DNA from 3 places in the Massilia sp. S19_KUP03_FR1 genome. Region 1 is predicted to be linked to each of the others. Evidence: predicted binding sites of a transcription regulator. Region 1 holds the regulator's gene; each other region holds the start of a gene.

Evidence for each region. Region 1 encodes HrcA, which represses chaperone genes, less so after heat shock. Its sites were predicted from a motif close to TTAGCACTCNNNNNNNNNGAGTGCTAA; they were not measured.
Region 2: a site for HrcA is predicted at 2,505-2,531, ahead of rpoH (RNA polymerase sigma factor RpoH). Genes of this name have one in related genera too.
Region 3: a site for HrcA is predicted at 4,278-4,304, ahead of groES (co-chaperone GroES). Genes of this name have one in related genera too.

The regions. Positions count from the first base shown of each region.
Region 1 is NZ_JAQQPS010000008.1:105,074-112,249, reverse strand. It holds gene leuS (leucine--tRNA ligase) at 1-1,978, opposite strand, end outside; gene V6M87_RS10795 (barstar family protein) at 2,071-2,397, opposite strand; gene dapB (4-hydroxy-tetrahydrodipicolinate reductase) at 2,397-3,200, opposite strand; gene V6M87_RS10785 (outer membrane protein assembly factor BamE) at 3,211-3,804, opposite strand; gene fur (ferric iron uptake transcriptional regulator) at 3,882-4,310, shown strand; gene hrcA (heat-inducible transcriptional repressor HrcA) at 4,383-5,399, opposite strand; gene V6M87_RS10770 (HAD family hydrolase) at 5,430-6,128, opposite strand; gene V6M87_RS10765 (hypothetical protein) at 6,305-6,976, shown strand; gene V6M87_RS10760 (hypothetical protein) at 6,998-7,176, shown strand, end outside.
Region 2 is NZ_JAQQPS010000003.1:143,829-151,004, reverse strand. It holds gene V6M87_RS04015 (PAS domain S-box protein) at 1-787, shown strand, start outside; gene V6M87_RS04010 (hypothetical protein) at 793-1,461, opposite strand; gene rpoH (RNA polymerase sigma factor RpoH) at 1,537-2,436, opposite strand; gene ftsX (permease-like cell division protein FtsX) at 2,758-3,678, opposite strand; gene V6M87_RS03995 (cell division ATP-binding protein FtsE) at 3,675-4,334, opposite strand; gene ftsY (signal recognition particle-docking protein FtsY) at 4,338-5,624, opposite strand; gene V6M87_RS03985 (MerR family transcriptional regulator) at 5,726-6,658, opposite strand; gene V6M87_RS03980 (thiamine pyrophosphate-binding protein) at 6,758-7,176, opposite strand, start outside.
Region 3 is NZ_JAQQPS010000006.1:16,331-23,506, reverse strand. It holds gene V6M87_RS08090 (alpha-amylase family glycosyl hydrolase) at 1-689, shown strand, start outside; gene V6M87_RS08085 (hypothetical protein) at 754-1,173, opposite strand; gene V6M87_RS08080 (PEP-CTERM sorting domain-containing protein) at 1,290-1,979, opposite strand; gene groL (chaperonin GroEL) at 2,220-3,869, opposite strand; gene groES (co-chaperone GroES) at 3,910-4,200, opposite strand; gene V6M87_RS08065 (hypothetical protein) at 4,466-4,714, shown strand; gene V6M87_RS08060 (cell division protein ZapA) at 4,711-5,019, shown strand; RNA gene ssrS (6S RNA) at 5,065-5,245, shown strand; gene V6M87_RS08050 (EVE domain-containing protein) at 5,301-5,762, opposite strand; gene V6M87_RS08045 (methyl-accepting chemotaxis protein) at 6,020-7,176, shown strand, end outside.

The DNA of each region.
Region 1 (7,176 bases):
GCGCGGTATCGGCGCCATACTGGTCGATCTGCGCTTTCGGGTCGATGCCGTTGTTCTTCGACTTCGACATTTTTTCGGTGCCGCCGATATTCACCGGCTGGCCATCGGCTTTCAGCAGCGCTGCGTGCGGGCGGCCCTTGTCGTCCATGGCCAGGTCGACATCGGCCGGGTTGAACCAGCTCTTCTTGCCGGCGTCGTCTTCCCGATAATAGGTCTCGTTGAGAACCATGCCTTGCGTGAGCAGGTTGACGAAGGGCTCGTCGAATTTCACCAGGCCGAAGTCGCGCATCACCTTGGTCCAGAAGCGCGCGTACAGCAAGTGCATGACGGCGTGCTCGATGCCGCCGATGTACTGGTCCATCGGCATCCAGTAATCGTTGCGCGCATCGACCATGCCATCCTTCGCGCCGGGCGAGGTATAACGCATGTAATACCACGACGAATCGACGAAGGTGTCCATTGTGTCGGTCTCGCGCCGGGACGCGGCGCCGCAGATCGGGCAGGCGCAGGCCAGGAACGCTTCGTATTTATTCAGCGGGTTGCCGGTGCCGTCCGGGACGCAGTCTTCCGGCAGCACGACCGGCAGGTCTTTTTCAGGGACCGGCACGGCGCCGTGCTCCGGGCAGTGGATGATCGGGATCGGCGTGCCCCAGTAGCGCTGGCGCGAGATACCCCAGTCGCGCAGGCGGAACGTTACCTTCTTGTCGCCCAGCTGCATGCCAGCCAGGTCGCCAGAGACGGCGTTCACGGCAGCGATGTAATCGAGGCCGTCGAACTTGCCCGAGTTGATCATCAGGCCGGCTTCCTTATCGCCGTACCAGTCCTGCCAGGCTTCGAGCGAGAATTCCTTGCCTTCGATGGCGACCACCTGCTTGATCGGCAGGTGGTATTTTTTGGCGAAGCCGAAATCGCGTTCGTCATGCGCCGGCACGCCCATCACGGCGCCGTCGCCGTAGGTCATCAAGACGTAATTGCCGACCCAGACCGGCACCTGCTCACCCGTCAAAGGATGGGTAACGAACAGGCCGGTCGGCATGCCCTTCTTCTCCATCGTCGCCATGTCGGCTTCGATGACGCTGCCCAGTTTGCACTCGGCGATGAAGTCGACCAGGGCCGGATTGGTTTGCGCCGCCAGTTGCGCCAGCGGGTGCTCGGCGGCGACGGCGCAGAACGTCACGCCCATGATGGTGTCGGCGCGCGTGGTGAAGACGTACAGTTTGCCATCGCCCACCAACTCCCCTGCCGCGTTGGCGATCGTGTGCGGGAACGCGAAACGCACACCCACCGATTTGCCGATCCAGTTGGTCTGCATCACGCGCACGCGCTCCGGCCAGCCCGGTAATTTATTTTCGGCGTAGTCGAGCAATTCGTCGGCGTAATCGGTAATGCGCGCGTAGTACATCGGGATCTCGCGCTTTTCGATGAGCGCGCCCGAGCGCCAGCCACGACCGTCGACCACCTGCTCGTTGGCCAGCACGGTCTGATCGATCGGGTCCCAGTTCACGGTGCCGGTCTTCTGGTAGATGATGCCTTTTTCGAGCATTTTGAGGAACATCCACTGGTTCCACTTGTAATACTCGGGCGTGCAGGCCGTCATTTCGCGCGACCAGTCAATCGCCAGGCCCATCGATTCCATCTGCGTGCGCATGTGGGCGATGTTCGAGTATGTCCATTGCGCGGGCGGCACGTTGTTGGCCATGGCCGCGTTTTCCGCCGGCATGCCGAATGCATCCCAGCCCATTGGCATGAGGACGTTGTAGCCGTTCATGCGCAGGTAGCGGTACATCACGTCGTTGATCGTATAGTTGCGCACGTGGCCCATGTGCAGCTTGCCCGATGGGTAAGGCAGCATCGAGCAAGCGTAATACTTGCCCTTTGGGAAACGCGGGTCGTTTTCGACGGCTTTATACGCGTCGATGGCTTTCCAGTGGGCTTGGGCGGCCTGTTCGACGTCGGCGGGACTATATTTATCTAACATGGTGTTCTGCGGCCAAATGAGAGGTGGAACCGGACATTATACCGGCTGCCATCGGGATAAAAAAAAGCCCGGTACGAAGACCGGGCGGTAAATTACTTCAGGATCAGTTGCAGCGCCGGCTTTTCGCCGTAATCCTCGTAGCGCTCGTTCAGGCCGGCCACGCAATACGTCAATTCTTCGAGGACGTCGGGCGCCCTGGCTTGCAAGATGGCGGCGTCCAGCACCACGATCTGCAGCGCTTCGTTCGGGAACAATTTAAATTTGCTCATGCCGTCTTCATCGCGCAGGTAACTCATGCAGTCGATCCAGGCGTCCATGGTGCCCGCGTAGGTGTCCGGAAAACCGAATGCCTTCTTGCTTTCGGCGTGGAAGCTGGCCATGTCGATAATGACGGCGCCCTTGAGTTCAGCGATCGCCATCAGGCGCCCAGGTCCAGCACGTCCTGCATGTCGAACAGGCCCGTGGTTTTATCGGCCAGGAACTGCGCGGCGCGAATCGCGCCGTGCGCGTAGGTAACGCGGCTGCTCGATTTGTGGCTGATCTCGATGCGCTCGCCGGTGCCGGCAAACAGCACGGTGTGGTCGCCCACGATGTCGCCGCCACGGATGGTTGCAAAGCCGATCGTCGACGGGTCGCGCGCGCCGGTGACGCCTTCGCGGCCATACACGGCGCATTCTTTCAGGTCGCGCCCCAGCGCGTCGGCAATGACTTCGCCCATTTTCAGTGCGGTGCCCGATGGCGCATCGACCTTGTGGCGGTGGTGCGCCTCGATGATTTCGATGTCGTAGCCTTCGGACAGGCTTTTGGCCGCCATTTGCAGCAATTTGAGCGTCACGTTCACACCCACGCTCATGTTCGGCGCGAACACGATCGCGGTTTTTTCGGCGGCGGCGCGGATGGCTGCCTTGCCGGCGTCGTCAAACCCCGTGGTGCCGATCACCAGCTTAATGCCGTGTTCGGCGCAGTACGCCAGGTGTTCGAGGGTGCCTTCAGGGCGGGTGAAATCGATCAGGACATAGGCCCCGGCCAGGCCAGTGGCGAGGTCGGCGCTGATGATCACGCCGGCTGGCTGGCCGGCAAACGCGGCCGCATCCTGCCCAATGGCGTCGGAACCTGCGCGGTCGAGCGCGCCCGACAAGGTCACCTCCGGCGCGGCGGCAATCGCCTCCACCAGCATGCGACCCATGCGCCCGCTGGCGCCTGCTACTGCAATCTTCAACATCGTGCGTCTCTTATTTCTGTGGCAGGGTCGATTTCGGCGGCGCATCGGCCGGCGGCGCGATTTGCTCCTTGACCCGCGACGGGCCGGCGATGCGGGCGATGTACTCGCGCTCGCTCGGCAGGTTACCGCCGTCGAAGCGTTCCAGCTTGTCATCCTTGAAATACAGGGTGACGCGGCTGGTGGTCAGTTCGCCATTGCCGCGCGCCAGGTAAAACGGATAGTCCCAGCGGTCTTTGTGGAACACGTCCTGCAGCAGCGGGGTCCCGAGGATGAACATGATCTGTTCGCGGGTCTGGCCCACTTTGACCTGCTCGATCATTTCCTGCGAGACGAAGTTACCCTGCTGCACGTCCGGCCGATACGGTGTAAATACCCACAGAAATTTTTGCAGGTTGGTCACTTTAGTGGTCTGGGCGCCGGCGTTGGCCGTGGCGGCGCTTTTCTCGGCATCCCGCGCGATCGCATCCTGACTGGCGGCGGTCGCGAGAGGGCTGGTGTCACGCAATGCGGCGCAGCCCGACAGGGTCAGCGTGGCGACGGTCAGGCCGGCCACCAGGGCCGCGCGTGCGTGGAAACGAGGAGAAATCGACTGCTTGACGTGCATACATAACCTCAAAACGTGTGAGCCAGGGCCCCAAAACGCTATATCATAAAGCACTATTTCAATCTACGAGCAATAACATGAGTAACAATCCTACCGACCTGAAGGCCAGCGGCCTGAAAGCCACCCTGCCCCGCCTTAAAATCCTGGAAATTTTCCAGAACAGCGAGGTGCGCCACCTGACTGCTGAAGACGTCTATAAAATTTTGCTGACGGAGAATATGGACGTCGGCCTGGCCACCGTGTACCGCGTGCTGACCCAGTTCGAGCAGGCCGGGCTGCTGCACCGCAACCACTTTGAAACCGGCAAGGCGATTTTCGAACTCAATGCCGGCTCGCACCACGATCACCTGGTGTGCCTGGATTGCGGACGGGTGGAAGAGTTCTACGATGAAGAAATCGAATCGCGCCAGCACAAGATCGCCGCCGAACGTGGCTTTCATATTGCCGATCACGCGCTGGCGATTTACGGCAATTGCACCAAGGTGGCGTGCCCGCATCGCGGCTAGTCAGCTGCCTGAAATTCGGTTGCGTGTTATGGGTCCTCGCCTTCGCGAGGATGACGTTGGCTAGCTCGTACGCTAGTGGTTACTCAGTGCATTCGACAATAGCTTGGCCGTAATATCGACGATCGGAATCACCCGCTCGTACGCCATCCGGGTCGGCCCGATCACGCCCAGCGTGCCGACCACTTTGCCGTTGGCCGCATAGGGGGCGGTGACAATGCTCATCTCTTCCATCGGCACCAGGTTCGATTCGCCGCCGATAAATATCTGCACCCCGCCCGCCTTGCTGGACACGTCGAGCAACTGCATCAAGCCGGTTTTTTGCTCGAACATATCGAACATCTGGCGCAGCGAACTCATGTTGGACGACAAATCGGCCACCGACAGCAGGTTGCGCTCGCCCGAAATGATCATGGCGTCCGAGTCGTCGGTCATCGCTTCGCTGCCTGCTTCCACCGCGGCCTGCATCAGCCGGCCCATGTCGTCGCGCAACTGGCGCAATTCGCCGCTCAGGCGCAAGCGCACCTCATCGAACGACAGGCCGCCAAAATGCTGGTTCAGATAATTGGCCGACTGGATCAGCTGGCTCGGGGTGTAATCGACGTCGGTCAGCAGCAGCCGGTTTTGCACGTCGCCGCGCGGGTCGACGATGACCAATAAAATGCGCTTTTCGGACAAACGCAAAAATTCGATCTGCTGGAACACCGAGGTGCGCCGCGGGCTTTGCACCACGCCGGCAAACTTGGACAGCGACGACAGCATCTGGGCCGCATTCGCGATCATTTTTTGCGGCTGCAGCAGCGGCATGCGCATGCGCGCTTCCACCGAATGCTCGTCGAAATGCTGAACGGTCAACAAGGTGTCGACAAAGATGCGGTAGCCGCGCGGCGTCGGGATGCGCCCGGCCGAGGTGTGCGGGCTGGACACATAGCCGAGCTCTTCCAGGTCGGCCATGATGTTGCGGATGGTGGCCGGCGACAGGTCGAGCCCGGAGATTTTGGACAGCGCGCGCGAGCCGACCGGCTGCCCGTCGGCGATATAACGCTCGACCAGAGCTTTCAGCAGGGTTTGGGCACGGGTGTCGAGTTGCATGAATAGACTGGAAGGATGGATGCGCCCCTATTATGCACGCTGACCGCGCAGCCATTCCAGCAGTTCGGTAAAATCGCGGCAGATCGCATCCGGCACCACGCCATGCTCGAGATGGCGCGTGCTGCCGGTGCGGTTGAGCCACACGGCGCGCAAGCCGGCCCGCTGGGCGCCTTGCACATCGAGCAGGATATCGTCGCCCACGTAGACAGCATCCTGCGGCGCCACCCCCATCGCGGCACAGGCCGCCAAAAAAATGCCCGGATCCGGTTTGGCGCTGCCATGGGCGCCGGCCGATAGCGAAAACGAAAAATGCTGCGCCAGGCCGATCGTTTGCAGATCGGCATTGCCATTCGAAATGGAGCCGACCACTGCCAGCGCGCCGATTTCCTGCAAAGCCGGCAGCACGTCTTCATACAGCTCGATGGTATTGCGCGCCTTGTAATACACCTGCATCGCGTGCTCGACACCGCTGGCATCCTCGCCCGCCTCGGCGAAGGCGGCGTGCAGGCCGGCGCGGCGCAGGGCGCCAAAGTCGAGATGGAAATCGGGTTGCTCCTGCAACAGCGCCATGCGCGCGCTGCGCAGTGCTTCGATCGAAAAGCGCTGCGCGACGCCGGGCGCATGCTGCGCCAGCCAGGCTTGCACAAGTTCTTCGGCACGCGCAATGACGGGGCCGATCGGCCACAGGGTATCGTCGAGGTCGAACAAAACGGCGTGGGGTGTGGTCATGGAATGCAGCCTGAAAGCGGATAATCAACCATCGTAAAGGATTTACCTGGTCTTACATGAAGATACACGCGAATGGCGCTGCGGCTGGGCAAATGCACTAGAATGTCGGCACAAAGATTATTCAAGGGCGCGCTGCCTGTGACAGCGGGCCTTTCCCTGCTTGTTTTGGAGAAATTATGAAAAGTTCGATCCTGCGTACCGGCCTGGCGCTGGCATGTGCAGTGAGCCTGGCCTCCTGCGGCGGCGGCAATACTGGCACGCTGTACCTGGCTGGCAACTTCAGCGGTGTCACCCTCGATGGCCTGATCCTGCAAAACAATGGCGGCGCCGATCTGGCAATTGCGGGCGTATCACCGGGCGGTTCAGGCAGCTTCCAGTTCAAGGACCTGGTCCCGAGCGATTCGATCTACAACGTGACCGTCAAGGCCCGGCCAAGCAATACTGAAAAGTGCTCTGTGGCGAACGGTTCCGGCAATACCGGCTTGTACAGCGTCGGCTCGGTGGTGGTCACCTGCGTCATTTTCACCCACAAGCTGAGCGGCACGGTGACCGGACTCGGCAACGCCGGCGCCAACGCCACCGACAAGAAGCTGGTCCTGGTCAACGGCTCGAATCAGGTGACGGTCACACCGGCAGCAGATAGTGGCAACGTGACATTCTCCATGGCGCCGGTGTCGCAAGATTATCCATATGGCATCACTGTGCTCACGCAGCCAACCGGCAAGACCTGCACCGTCACCAAAGGGATCGACAAAATGGGCTTGGTCGATATCCTCCCTACGAATGCTGACGGGACCCCGAACGCGGCCGCCCCCGTGGTTACTTGCACGCCAGCCAGTGGCGCCTAACATTATTCACAAGGAATTCGCATGACTTTATTTACAGTGCGCACCGGCGCTGCACTTTTTCTGGCCGCCAGCCTCGCGGCTTGCGGCGGCGGCAGTGACAAAGCCAAGTTCCCGGTCTCCGGCACCGTCTCGGGCCTGTACTACGACAGCCTGACCCTGACCACCGGCTCGCAGACGCTCGAGATCAAGAAACCCGGCCT
Region 2 (7,176 bases), on a different contig from region 1:
CGATATCACGCTCGGTACCGTGGCCGATAGCGCCGCGCCGCCGGCCGCCGTGGCGCCGCTCGCGCTGGCGCAGCGGCCGCGCCGCCTTGCCGGCGTGCGCTTGCTGGTGGTGGAGGACAATGCCCTGAACCGGCAGGTGGCTTTCGAGCTGCTCGGCGCCGAGGGCGCGCTGGTCGAGCTGGCAGAAGGCGGCCAGCAAGGCATCGACATGGCGCTCGACCCGGCGCGCGCCTGGGATGCCGTCATCATGGATGTGCAAATGCCGGACGTCGACGGCCTCGAGGCAACCCGGCGCATCCGCGCCGTCCCCAGGCTCGCGCAGCTGCCCATCATGGCCATGTCCGCGAATGTCGCGCGCGCCGACCGCGACGCCTGCCTCGCGGCAGGCATGGACAGCCATATCGGCAAGCCCTTCGATCTCGACCAGGTGGTGGCGCGCCTGCGCTCACTGATCGGACGCAACGCCGCGCCGCTGGTCGACCTTGCCGGCGCGCTGCCGCGCTTTTTTGACGATGCTGCCTTGTATGCGCGCATGCTGGTCAAATTCGAGCAGGAGAGCGGGCAGCTGTTCGCGCGCCTGGAACTGGAGCAGGCACAGGACAATGCGTGCGCCGAGGCGGCCACGCGCCATGCGCTCAAAGGCATGGCGCTGACGATGGGTGTGGCGCGCCTTGCGCACGCGCTGGCAGCGCCGGCGGGAACCGGCAGCGGCCATGCGACCCTGCGCGCGCTGGCCGCCGCGTCGATTCAGGCGGCGCGCGCCGCACTGGCCGATTGCGTGGACTGATAAACTTACTGGCCGCGCAAGTGCAGGAATTGGCCGACGGTGTGCGCGCCCGGCACCGCCCATGCCATGCCGAAGCCGACCAGTGCGAGCAGCAGCGCCGACAGCGCGAACGGCACGATGGTGCGGCGCACGGCCGTCTGCGTCCAATGGCGCCGCGGCAGGTTGCGCAGGCGCCGGTACAGGCTGGCCGACATGGCGCCGTCGATCATCAGTTCGGCAAACAGGAACGGCGCGCTCGACACCAGCGAGAATGCCAGGAAGACCATCGACAGCGCCACCGCCGCGATGCCAATCAGTGCGAACAGGGGAATCGCCGCTTCCTCGGCATTGGCTGCCGCTTCGATCGCGCCGCTGAACACGTCTGCATCGCAGCCGCCGTGGCCGGGCGACAGGTCGACGTTGCCGGATGGGATATCGCCGATGTCCAGTGTGCGGCGCCAGCGGTGGCGCAGTTTCAGCCATAACCACAATTGCAGCAGCAGCACGATGAACGCGCAGCCGACCGCCAGCGGATAGCGTAGCGCCATGCTCCCGATACCCGCGTGGAGCAGGATGAACGAGGCGAGAAAACCGGCCAGGCCGGTGACCAGCACCAGCACCGCCATTTCGAGGCGCGGATAGCCGTGGTGTAGCAGGCGCCGGCCCACCCTGTTGATTTCACGTTGGCGCGGCATCTGCACTCCTGTCAGGCGTAAAAAAACCCGGCGGCCTCGCGGCTGCCGGGTTGTTGTGTTCAGTGCAGGGCAGACTTAAACAAAGGCTGCCAGCGCCGTTTTCATTTTTTTCAGTGCCGCCACTTCGATCTGGCGAATGCGCTCGGCCGACACGCCGAACTCTTCGGCCAGCGTGTGCAAGGTGGCACCCGAACCGTCGTCGTTCGCCAGCCAGCGCGATTCGACGATGCGGCGCGAGCGCGGGTCGAGTTTTGCCAGCGCCGTTTCCAGGCCTTCGGACTGCAGGCGCGTGACTTGCTCGGCTTCCAGCACCTTGGTCGGCTCCGACAGATCGGACGACAGGTAGGCGATCGGCGAAAACTTGTCGTCTTCGTCGTCGGTTGGCGCTTCCAGGGCGATATCGCGGCCCGACAAGCGGGTTTCCATTTCGATCACTTCTTCGCGCTTCACGTCGAGCAATTTCGCCAGCGCATCGATCTGGGTCGGCGTCATCGCATCCAGGCCCACCTTGTTGCTGCGCAGATTGAAGAACAGCTTGCGCTGTGCTTTCGTCGTCGCCACTTTGACGAGTCGCCAGTTTTTCAGGATGTACTCGTGCATCTCGGCCTTGATCCAGTGCATGGCGTACGACACCAGCCGCACACCCTGGTTCGGGTCGAAACGTTTTACGGCTTTCATCAGGCCGATATTGCCTTCCTGAATCAAATCGGCGTGCGGCAGCCCGTAGCCAAGATAGCCACGTGCAATCGACACGACCAGGCGCAAGTGCGACAGCACCATTTTTTGCGCCGCATCCAGGTCGTTATTTTGTTGCAGGCGCCGGGCCAGCGACATTTCTTCTTCATGCGTCAGCATCGGCAGGCGGTTCACGGCAGAAATATAGGCATCGATATTGCCAAGATTGCCGGTAAAGCCGAGTTCCAGCCCGCGATTGCCGGTCGGAACCAAAGCCATATCTGGGGTAGCCATCGTCATTTTTTATCCTTGTTGAATTCTGTACTGCAGGGTCCGGGTATGTGCTTCACCGGACATTGAGACATAGTTTAGCACTCTCTACTTGGGAGTGCCAATCGCGCACACCTATGGTCGCGATAGCGAATCTGTATGAAAATATCGACTGAAAACCACGACTCTTGAGGGGCAAACCATGCGCGATCTCATAGGGTGGGCTTGATGTGGGATAGGTTCAGGATAGCGCTACCAGTACCACCGCATCTGTTGCATGACGCACGTAATGGCGTCATCGAGCTGCAGAAATCAGGGTACCAGTAACGAGTTAGATTCAGCTTAAATGCGTTAGCTCAAGCGCGCGAGATGGCGTTTCACAGACAGCACGGCGCCGACCAGTCCCAGCGCGGCGCTCAGGGCCAGCAACAAGGCCATGCCGACCGGTTCGATCGGCAGCAGCTGGAATTCGGACGCATACAGCCGCGCAAATTCGGCAATAGCGCCGTTCAGCGGGCGCAGCGCCAGCGTCACGGCGCCCAGCGCCACGGCGCCCGAACACAGGCCCAGCAGCGCGCCACTGTAATAGAAGGGGCGGTGAATGAAGTTGTCGGTCGCCCCGATCAGCTTGGAGATGGCGATCTCGTCGCGCTGGGTCAGCACCTGCAGGCGCACCGTGTTGAACACCACCGCAATGACCACCGTGCCCAGCGTCACGGCCAGGAACAGCAGCGCCAGGCGCAGGATATTCAGGAGCGCGGCCAGGCGCTTGACCCAGGCCGAGTCGACCTGCACTGTCTCGACACCCGGCAAGGCGCGCATGCGCTCGGCCAGCGCGTCCACGCCGCCGGCGGCCGCCGTACTGGCAAAACCGTCCAGCTTCATCACATAACTGTCGGGCAGGGGATTGTCGCCCAGTGTGTCGAGCACGTCGGCCAGGCCGCCCTTGTCCTTGAGCGTGTCGAGCGCCTGCTCGCGCGGCACGAAAACGATCTTCGCCTTGTGCGTGCCGAGGATGGCGCGCAGCTGGGGGGCGAGCGCTTGCGCCTGCTCGCGCGTGGTGTCGGTCTTGGCAAACAGGCTGATTTCCGGATCGACCGACAACTGCTCGGACATCGGGCGCACGTTTTCCAGCAGGGTCAATCCTGCGAAGGGTAATGCCAGCGCAATCGCGACAACCAGGACGTTGAAGGCGAAGCTGCCCGGCGTCTTGCGCACTTGCGCGAGGGCGCGCCCGAGGGCGAAGCGGTGTTGGCGCAACCAGGTATTCATGCGGCGCCCTCCACAATGTGGCCGGCGCCGAGGCGGATGATGCGGGCGGCGCTGTCGAGCACCTGTTCGTCGTGGGTGGAAATCATGCAGGTGACGCCGACGGCGTGAAAGGCGTGCAGGGCGTCGAGCACCTTGTCGGCCGCGGCGCGGTCGAGGTTGGCGGTCGGTTCATCGGCCAGGATGATTTGCGGCCGGTTGACAATGGCGCGGGCAATCGCCACGCGCTGCTGCTCGCCGCCGGACAGTTCCAGCGGCAGCGCTTTGGCGCGCTCGAGCAGGCCGACCTTGTCGAGCGCGGCGCGGGCGCGCTGCTCGGCCTGGACATTCGAGGCGCCGCTCACCAGCAGCGGCAGCATCGTGTTGGCCAGGATGCTGCGGTCATTGAGCAGACGCTGCTGCTGGAAGATCAGGCCCAGGTTGCGGCGCAAGAATGGCACGCTGGCCCGTTTCAGCTTGCCGATGTCCTGGCCATTGACGATCACGCGCCCGCTGCTGGGGCGCTCGATCGCGGCGATCATTTTGAGCAGGGTCGATTTGCCGGCGCCGGACGGGCCGGCCAGGTACACCAGTTCGCCCTTGTCGACATTGAACGAGACGTCCTGTAGTGCGAACGCGTCGCGGGTATAGGACTTGGAGACGCCCTGGAATTCGATCATGGGTTATCCGAGCAGGGCTTCGACGAATTCGTCGGCGCTAAAGGGTTGCAGGTCGTCGACTTTTTCGCCGACGCCGATGAAGTAGACGGGAATCGGGCGCGTGCGTGCGATCGCCGCCAGCACGCCGCCTTTTGCGGTTCCATCGAGCTTGGTGATCACCAGGCCGGTCAGTTGCAGCGCATCGTCGAAGGCTTTCACTTGTGCCAGCGCGTTCTGGCCGGTGTTGCCGTCGATGACCAGCAGGATTTCATGCGGTGCGCCGTCCATCGCTTTGGTGAGCACGCGCTTGATTTTTTTCAGCTCGTCCATCAGGTGCAACTGGGTCGGCAGGCGCCCGGCGGTGTCGATCATGACCACGTCCATGGCGCGCGCTTTACCCGCATGCACCGCATCGAAGGCCACCGCGGCCGGGTCGCCCGATTCCTGCGAAATCACGCTGACGTTATTGCGCTGGCCCCAGACCATCAACTGCTCGCGCGCGGCGGCGCGGAAGGTGTCGCCGGCCGCGAGCAGCACCGACTGCTGGTAGCGCTGCATGTGCTTGGCCAGCTTGCCAATGGTGGTGGTCTTGCCGGCGCCATTCACGCCGGCAATCATCATCACCATCGGTTGATGACGGCCCAGTTCGAGCGGCTTTTCCAGCGGTTTCAACAGATCGCGCAGCAGGACTTTGAGTGCGCCCTTGACGGCGGCGGCGTCGAGAAGCTTGTCTTCCTTGACCTTGCGGCGCAGGTTGGTGAGCAGGAATTCGGTGGCAGGCATGCCGGCATCGGCCATCAACAGCGCCGCTTCCAGCTCCTCGTACAGATCTTCGTCGATTTTCGCGCCGACGAACAGCAGCGACAGGCTGCTCGACGTCTTCGACAGGCCCGATTTCAGGCGCGCCATCCAGGATTGCTTTTTGTCGGCCTCGGAGACGGGACGCTCCGCAGTTTCAGCGATGATCTCGACTTCCTGCAGCGGGGCAGGCGTGGGCGCAGCGGGGGCGAACCACGAGGTCCAGGATTTGGCGGCCGGCGCGGGGGCAATGACCGGGGCCGGCGCTGGTGCTGGTGGTACCGGTACGGTGGCTGGCGGCGCTGGCACGAACGGCGCCGGCGCAACCGGTGCCGGGGTTGGCACAAGCTGCGGCGCGTCGACCGGTGGCGTGACTGGCGGCGGCGTTACAACCGGGGCAGGAGGCGGCGCGGGCGGCGCCAGCGGCGCGGGTTCGATGGCTTCCGGTGGTGCAGGCTCGACGGGATCAGGAGTCGATCCCCCAAAGAGCTTCTTCTTGAAAAAACTGAACATGGATAAGTATTCGGGGCGGGTGCAGCATGGCCTTGCCGGGCGGCGCCGGGCAAGTGGAAAATAGTCGCGCGTATTTTACCAGAGGCCCGGACCCGGGCCGCTCAGTCGCGGCGCGGCGTCCCGTGCCAGCGTGCGATGGCTGTGCCGATATCTTCCAGGGCGATGAAGTGGTGGTCGGCCAGCAGGCGGCGCGCCAGGACGGCGCCGCTGCCGCTGGCCCAGACGGCCACCTTGCCGTCGAAGCGGTTGCGCAGTTCCGCGACGCTGTCGGCAACCACGCGCGTGGCCACCCGGCTGGAAAACGACAGCGCCACGATGTCGCTGCGCAGCGCCTGCGCCGCCGTGACGATGTCGGCCAGCGCGGTTTGCGGGCCCAGCGAGATGCAGTGCGCGCCGGCCAGGGCCAGCAAGGATTCGCTCATTAACAAGCCAACGCTGCTGCGTTCCTGCGGCACCGTGGTCAACAGCACGCGCGGGCGCGTGCTGCGCTCGTCGTCGCGGCTCGACGCGACCAGGATGGCCGGGCGCAGCACGTGCTGGAGCGTCTCGGCGAAGATGCGTTCTTCAAAAGTGGTCACGCTGCCGTCGGCCCAGCCATGGCGCACCGCCGCGCTCAGGGGGACCAGCAGACCCACCACGAAGTCGCGCAGGCCACGCCGTAGCAGCGATTGCGACAGGTAGGCGCGCAGGGCAAACCCCTGGTGACGGCGCAGCAGTGCCATGCAGGCCGCCAGTTCCGGGTCGGACAGGACGGCCGGCGCCAGGGCGATCACCTTGGCGCCCAGTTCGGCCAGTTCGGCGTCGGACAAGGCCATCAACTTGCCGGGACGATGCCCGTGGTCGATCAGGCGCTTGATGCGCGCGAGTCGCTCAACCTGCTCGAGCGGGTAGGTGCGTTCGTCGTTGAAATCGCGCTCTGGCTGGGGAAAACCATAGCGGCGCTCCCACACGCGCAGCGTTTCCTTGGCAACGCCAATGTCCCGCTCGACGTCGCTGATGGTGTGGGAAGCTGGTTTCTGCGCCGGGTTGGACATGGTTCGCTACTAACTGTAAATAAGAGCGAGTCATTCTAAGTCAAAGTACGCTCCAGCGTGGAACAGTTACGTAGGCGTGTGCCTCATCATGGTGCAAGACTATGACCCGGAACTTGCTTTCTTTGCATTATTACGGATGGTGTCCAGGGTGGCGTTCGGCGTGATCAGGTTGCCGTCATAGCGCAACTCGATCACCGCCGGCAGCTCGTGCGCGCGCGTGTGCGCCAGCGCGCGCGCCAGCGCCGGGCCGAACTGGGCGGTCGTTTCGACCACTTCGCCATGCGCGCCATACGCCTGCGCCAGGGCGGCGAAGTCGGGGTTGTGCAGGCCGGTGCCAGAGACGCGGCCCGGATAATGGCGCTCCTGGTGCATGCGGATGGTGCCGAACATGCCGTTGTTGAAGACGATGATGATCACGCCAGCCTGGTACTGGACCGCGGTGGCCAGTTCCTGCCCTGTCATCATGAATTCGCCGTCGCCGGCAAACGTGACCACCGTGCGCGCCGGGTCGACGATTT
Region 3 (7,176 bases), on a different contig from region 1:
TGGAAGAATTCGAAGAGCGCGTCAAGGGCGGCTGGGCCTCATGGTCGGTGGGGAACCACGACAGCATCCGCGTGATGACGCGCTGGGGTCGCGACAATCCCACGCCTGCGCTGGCCAAGCTGGTGCTGGCGATGCAGCTGGCGCTGAAGGGCACACCGTGCCTGTACCAGGGCGACGAGCTGGCGCTGGTGGAAGCGGATGTGCCATTCGAACTGCTGCAGGATCCGTACGGGATCACCTTCTGGCCCGAGTTCAAGGGCCGCGACGGCTGCCGCACGCCGATGCCGTGGACCGACGAAGCGCCGAATGCAGGTTTTACCACCGGCACGCCATGGTTGCCAGTGGCGGCGCCACACCTGGCGGACGCGGTATCGGTGGAAGAGCAGGATCCAGACTCTGCCTTGCACTACACGCGCAAGGCGATCGCCTGGCGCAAGTCGCTGCCACAGCTCACGCGTGGCGAGATCACCTTCCACGATGCGCCGGAGCCGGTGCTGGCCTTGCAGCGTGATCTGGCAGGCTTCCCGTCGGTGCTGGGGTGCTTCAATTTGTCGGCGCAGGCGATGACGTTCAACTGGCCTGCCGCGGCGTCGGCGACTTTGCTGGAAGGGCACGGTTTGCCGGGGTCGATCAGCGGTAGCGAAATTACCTTGCCGGCGTATGGCGCGTGGTTTGGCACCGTCGGGTAAAGCTTGCGGGTTATGGGTCCCGGCGAAAGCCGGGACCCATGCTGAGTGTGCCGAACCAGAAAAATCACCGCACCACCGGCCTGCTCGCCCGCCACTGCGCCAGAGTCAAGTTTTTATCCGTCTCAAAATCCCGCACCAGAATCTCGTCGCCCCGCTCGGCCACCAGAAATGTCTCGCGCCGCTGCAGCGCCTCTGCCCCATCCTCGGCAAACGTCAACTGCCAGTATTTTTTTCCATTGACCGTCTGCGGCCCGTCTTCCATCAGCGCCGGATGGGTCGCGCCCTTCGACGCCTGCTCGATCTGCACCGACCAGGTTTTCAGTTCCGGCAGCGCCATCAACGCCGCTTTGGCCTGCTCGGTATCGCGGCTGGTGTCGGCGGCGATCGGCTTGCCCGGTTCCACTGGCTTGTCGTCCTTGCACGCGGCAGCACCACAGGCGAGCAGCAGGGTCAGCAAAAAAGCGGTGGGACGGGCAGGGGACATGGCGTTCTCGATCGGTGCAATGGGTGCATGCTAATCCAGCCGCGGGCGGGCGGCAAGCCATGAAAAAGCCTGCAAGGCGCAAACCTTGCAGGCTGTTCAACTCTCCCTCAAGGCAATCAGGCGCGGCTGGTGCGGCGGCTGACGCCCAGTGCGACCAGGCCCAGTCCCAGCAGGGCCAGAGGTGCTGGCTCAGGCACGTCATTCGGGACGGCCGGGCCCACCCGCTCGATCGAGTATGACGTTGGAGTGCCATAGAATGTCGCGTACCCTTCCGTGCCAATCGTGATGAAATAGCCGAAACCGTAGTCTGATGCGATGGTTTGATAGTGCATCGGTGACATCAGTGCAACGCTGTCCATTGAATTGGTGTACGAATACACCCTCTGCTCCATATTTGTGTACTGACCGTTGGTCGCGGTGCCCTGGATGAACGAGTCTACCTGCCCCTGCTCGCTGCGCACGTAGCTATATTCGCCAGCATACGCCGAACTCGTCAGATCGAACAAATAGCTTTTCGTTACGCCATTAACCGTCACGGTTTGCGTGGCAGTTCCCAAAAGTATGCCGGAGCGCGAAATTTCCGTAACCATGTCCGAGTTGCTCGGCAACAGTGAACTGTCCATCGTCAGCGAAATCGAATACCCAGCCCCCACAAGGCTGCCAACGATACCGAAGACGCCATTGTCATCGGTGCCGGAGTCGATCATTCCCGTCGATGAATAGACCAGCGTTGTGGCGTGCACGCTGCCGCTCAGCACGGTGGCGAACAGGGCAGCAATAACGGCGGTGATTTTAGCGAATTTCATTTTTGATATGAGCTATGCTCAGTGGGTGGATGGTACTACCCATATTAGCTAGAATCGTGCCAATGCCAGGCCGGAAAAATTAGTCGTTTAAAATCAAGGCGGTAAAATTCCGGAAAGAATTTTATATTTCCATGTGTAAACTTTTTCGACAGCCGGCACCGACCGTTATTGTACGATTGCCCATGAAAAAAGCCTGCAAGGCATGTACCTTGCAGGCTTTTCGGGTCAAGCGAACAGCAATTACATCATGCCGTCCATGCCGCCCATACCACCCATGCCGCCCATACCACCACCCATGCCGCCGCCTTGCTTGTCATCGGCAAGTTCCGCGACCATGCAATCGGTGGTCAGCATCAGGCCAGCGATCGACGCTGCATTTTGCAGTGCCGAACGGGTGACTTTGGCTGGGTCCAGCACGCCCATTTCGACCATGTCGCCGTAGGTGCCGTTGGCTGCGTTGTAACCGTAGTTACCCGAGCCAGCCAGGACAGCTGCGACCACGACCGACGATTCTTCGCCAGCGTTTTGCACGATCATGCGCAGTGGCTCTTCCATCGCGCGCAGCACGATTTTGATACCAGCATCTTGATCAGGGTTGTCGCCTTTGACGCTGATGTTAGCGCGTGCGCGCAGCAGGGCAACGCCGCCGCCTGGCACGATGCCTTCTTCAACAGCAGCGCGGGTTGCATGCAAAGCATCTTCAACGCGGGCTTTTTTCTCTTTCATTTCGACTTCGGTGGCAGCGCCAACCTTGATCACGGCAACGCCGCCGGCCAGCTTGGCCACGCGCTCTTGCAGTTTTTCACGGTCGTAGTCCGAGGTCGCTTCTTCGATTTGCGTGCGCACTTGCTTGACGCGTGCTTCGATCGCAGCAGCCTGGCCAGCACCGTCGATGATGATGGTGTTTTCCTTGCCCACTTCGATACGCTTGGCCTGGCCCAGCTCTTCCAGCGTGACTTTTTCCAGCGTCAGGCCAACTTCTTCAGCGATCACTTGACCACCGGTCAGGACAGCGATGTCTTCCAGCATGGCTTTACGACGGTCGCCGAAGCCTGGTGCCTTGACGGCGCAGGTTTTCAGGATGCCGCGGATGTTGTTGACCACCAGGGTCGCCAGTGCTTCGCCTTCGATGTCTTCTGCGATGATCAGCAGTGGACGGCCGGCTTTGGCCACTTGCTCCAGGATCGGCAGCAGGTCACGGATGTTCGAGATTTTTTTGTCGCACAGCAGAACGAATGGATTGTCCTGGATGGCAACTTGCTTGTCCGGGTTGTTGATGAAGTAAGGCGACAGGTAGCCGCGGTCGAACTGCATGCCTTCCACGATGTCCAGCTCGTCGTTCAGCGACTTGCCGTCTTCCACGGTGATCACGCCTTCTTTGCCGACTTTTTCCATCGCTTCAGCGATACGCTCGCCGATCGAGTAGTCCGAGTTGGCCGAAATGGCGCCAACTTGGGCGATTTCTTTGGTGGTGGTGCATGGCTTGGCCATTTTAGCCAGCTCTTCGACGGTGGCAGCAACTGCCTTGTCGATGCCGCGCTTGAGGTCCATCGGGTTCATGCCGGCGGCAACGAACTTCATGCCTTCGCGCACGATGGCTTGTGCCAGCACGGTGGCGGTGGTGGTGCCGTCGCCGGCGTTGTCGCTGGTGCGGGAAGCAACTTCCTTGACCATTTGCGCGCCCATGTTCATGAGCTTGTCTTTGAGTTCGATTTCTTTAGCGACCGAGACACCATCCTTGGTCACGGTCGGGGCGCCGAACGAGCGCTCCAGCACAACGTTGCGACCCTTAGGGCCCAGGGTGACTTTGACTGCGTTGGCGAGAATGTTCACGCCTTCGACCATTTTGGCGCGCGCTGCGTCGCCGAAGATTACTTCTTTCGATGCCATTGTGTAGCTCCGTATTGGTGTTAGTTATTGGGGGAGTGAATTACTTGACCAGAACGGCCATGATGTCTTCTTCGCGCATGACCAGCAGTTCCTGGCCATCGACCTTGACGCTTTGGCCGGAGTACTTGCCGAACAGGACGCGGTCGCCGACTTGCACTTCCAGTGCGCGCACGGTGCCGTTGTCTTGCACTTTACCGTTACCGACGGCGAGGATCTCGCCCTGGTCCGGTTTTTCAGCAGCAGCGTCCGGGATGATCAGGCCGGAGGCCGTTTTGGTTTCCTGGTCGAGACGCTTGACGATGACGCGATCGTGCAGTGGGCGAAGGTTCATGCAAAACTCCTTAAAATTCAATGGTTTGGACTGACAGATACGACCGCCGCTTGGTAGCGGGGGCGGGAATCAGGTTGTTAGCACTCTCTGCCAACGAGTGCTAATTATAGGGACGACTATAGGGTATTTCAAGGCGCTTCGTGCTTTATTTAACTACAGGCACTTGATCTAACGCAAAGCGGTAGAGTAGAAATGTGCGAGGAAAACTCATCCATTGCGGTGCGATTCGGTTGACGTTGAAACGGTGTCCGCCCTATAGTGACGGATGATTTCCGAATTCCACGACCTCTCCGACAAGATCACGCAGCTCGCTGCCTTGACCACGTCCCTGCGCACCGAGAATTATCTCCTGCGCCAGGCCAATACCATCCTCGGCGCCGAAAACCTGGCCTTCCAGAATCGCCTGGCCGAAGCGCAGCGCCGCGTCGAAGCACTGCTCGCGCAGCTGCCTTCCGTGGCCGTGCCCGAAGCCAGTGCGACAGCGCCCACTACCACCGCCGAGGCGCCACTATGATCAATCTCGACGTCACCATCATGGACCAGCCCTACCGCCTGTCCTGCCAGGAGGGCGGCGAACGCACCCTGCGCGAAGCGGTGCACTACCTCGACAGCAAGATGAAGGCGCTGCGCGACTCCGGCAAAGTAAAAGGCAACGACCGCATCGCGGTCATGGCCGCGCTCAGCGTGGCCGCCGAATTCCTGTCGGTGAAATCGACGGGGCCCTTGTCGGGTCTGTCGATTTTGGAAGTCAAGGAGAAAATCGACGCGATGCATCACGTGTTGGACAGCGCACTGACGCCGCAAGAAAATTTGTTCTGACGGCCAAATTCGTTTGACATGACGTATCAAGCGAGTAAACTCCGTCTCACCCTGCGGTGTTCGAGATTGCCATATATTCCTTGAACCATTTATGTGCACCGGTTGCGGGATATGTCTGGTGGGAGTGATCGTCGCTCGTTCGATGAACCCGAAACTGCACTAACTGCGACCACCTTGAACCGTTTGGTTCGGGATGCCGGCATAGAACGGCACTGGCGGGGTAATTATTCGTAAAACGGCTGCATATGGAAATGCGCAGCCGTTTTTTTACGCCTGCTGTTTTATTTCTCCAGCCATTTTTGCAGCAGCAGAAAATCGGCCCGTTCCACCGGCGTGATCGACAAGCGACTGCCTTTTGCCAGGATGCGCAGTTCCGCCAGATCCGGCTCGGCCCGCAGTGCGCTCATCGGAATCAGGGTGCCACGGCTGACAAAGCGGATATCCACCGATACCCAGCGCGGTGTTTCCAGGGTCGCTTTCGGATCGAAATAATAGGTGTCCGGAACAAATTGGGTGGGGTCGGGATAGGCATTGCTGACGATTTCCACCACCCCGACCACGCCAATCTGCGCGCAACCCGAGTGATAAAACAGCGCCAGGTCGCCGCTGCCCATCTGGTCGCGCATGAAATTGCGCGCCTGGTAATTGCGCACGCCGGTCCAGGGGATCGGGGTTGCGGGATGGGCGGCCAGGTCGTCGATCGAAACATCGTGCGGTTCGGATTTCATCAGCCAATAGCGCATGCGTATTCCCAATCGTATAAAAGCAGCAATTGTGGCGTCCACTTGGCGCGCGGTCAAATGGTCCTTTGGATAGATTATTGCAACAATTTGTGGTTATTTAAGCGAATTTTTGAGAAATAATCACAAATTTACACGTATTGATGGTCGGTCAATTGCAATGGCGAAACATTTACGTTAGCCTGCTTTCCATCAGGCAACCTTATGTGCTCCAGGTTGCTCCGCCCCGCCTGCCTGACCCCTTCCAAGACTTCTATTCCATGAAATTCGCCAATCTTAAAATCGCCCGTCGCCTGCAGCTCGCGTTCGGCCTCGTCATCGTCGTGATGCTGGTGACCATTGCCACCGCGCTGTCGACCATGGACAGGCTGAACGACGCCAGCACGGAGCTGACCGATAAGGTGTGGCCACGAGCAAGTGCCAGCAATGCGGCAGCGCTCAGCGCCCGCAGCAGCTATGGCCGGCTGGCGCAATTGGCGGTCTTGCGTGATCCTGCCGAGCGGGCGATCGCAACCACGAAGCTGGCCGAACATACGGCCTTGCTCAACAAGTCGATCAATGAGCTCGACGGCTTGCTGGTGATAGCAAAAGGCAAGGCCCTGAACGCCGAGGCAAAAGTGCTGCGCGATACCTACTTGGCAGCGATCGGCCAAGTGCTCGTGCTGGGCAAGGAAGACAAAATGGAAGAGGCCAGCAAGCTGGCTTTCGGCAGTGCCTACGCTGCTATGCAGAAGCTGTCGCTGAACCTGACCGAGCAGAGCAAATTTCAGGAAGCCCGTTTCGGCGAGATCAACGACGCTGCTGACGTCGACTTTGCCCAGAGCCGCAACGTGATGATCGGCGCGAGCTTGCTGGCCGTGCTGCTGTCGATCGCTGCCGCCATCGTCATCAGTCGCTCGATCGTACGTCCGCTGGAACAAGCCGTGAAGGTGGCGCGCACTGTCGCTGGCGGCGACCTGACCAGCGAGATCGACGTCACCTCCAACGACGAAACCGGCCAGCTGATGCAGGCGCTGAAAGAGATGAATACCTCCCTGCAAACGATCATCGGCGAAGTGCGTACCGGCAGCGACACGATTGCTTCGGCATCGTCGGAAATTGCCAGCGGCAACCTGGAACTGTCGTCGCGCACCGAGCAGCAAGCCAGTTCGCTGGAAGAAACCGCCTCGTCGATGGAAGAGATGACGTCGACCGTGAAACAGAACGCCGACAATGCGCGCCAGGCCAATGTCCTGGCCGCCAGCGCATCGGACGTGGCGCGCAAGGGCGGCGCGGTGGTCTCGCAGGTGGTGGAAACCATGGGTGCGATCAATGATTCGTCGCGCAAGATCGTTGACATCATCTCCGTGATCGACAGCATCGCCTTCCAGACGAATATTCTGGCCCTGAATGCGGCCGTGGAAGCGGCGCGCGCCGG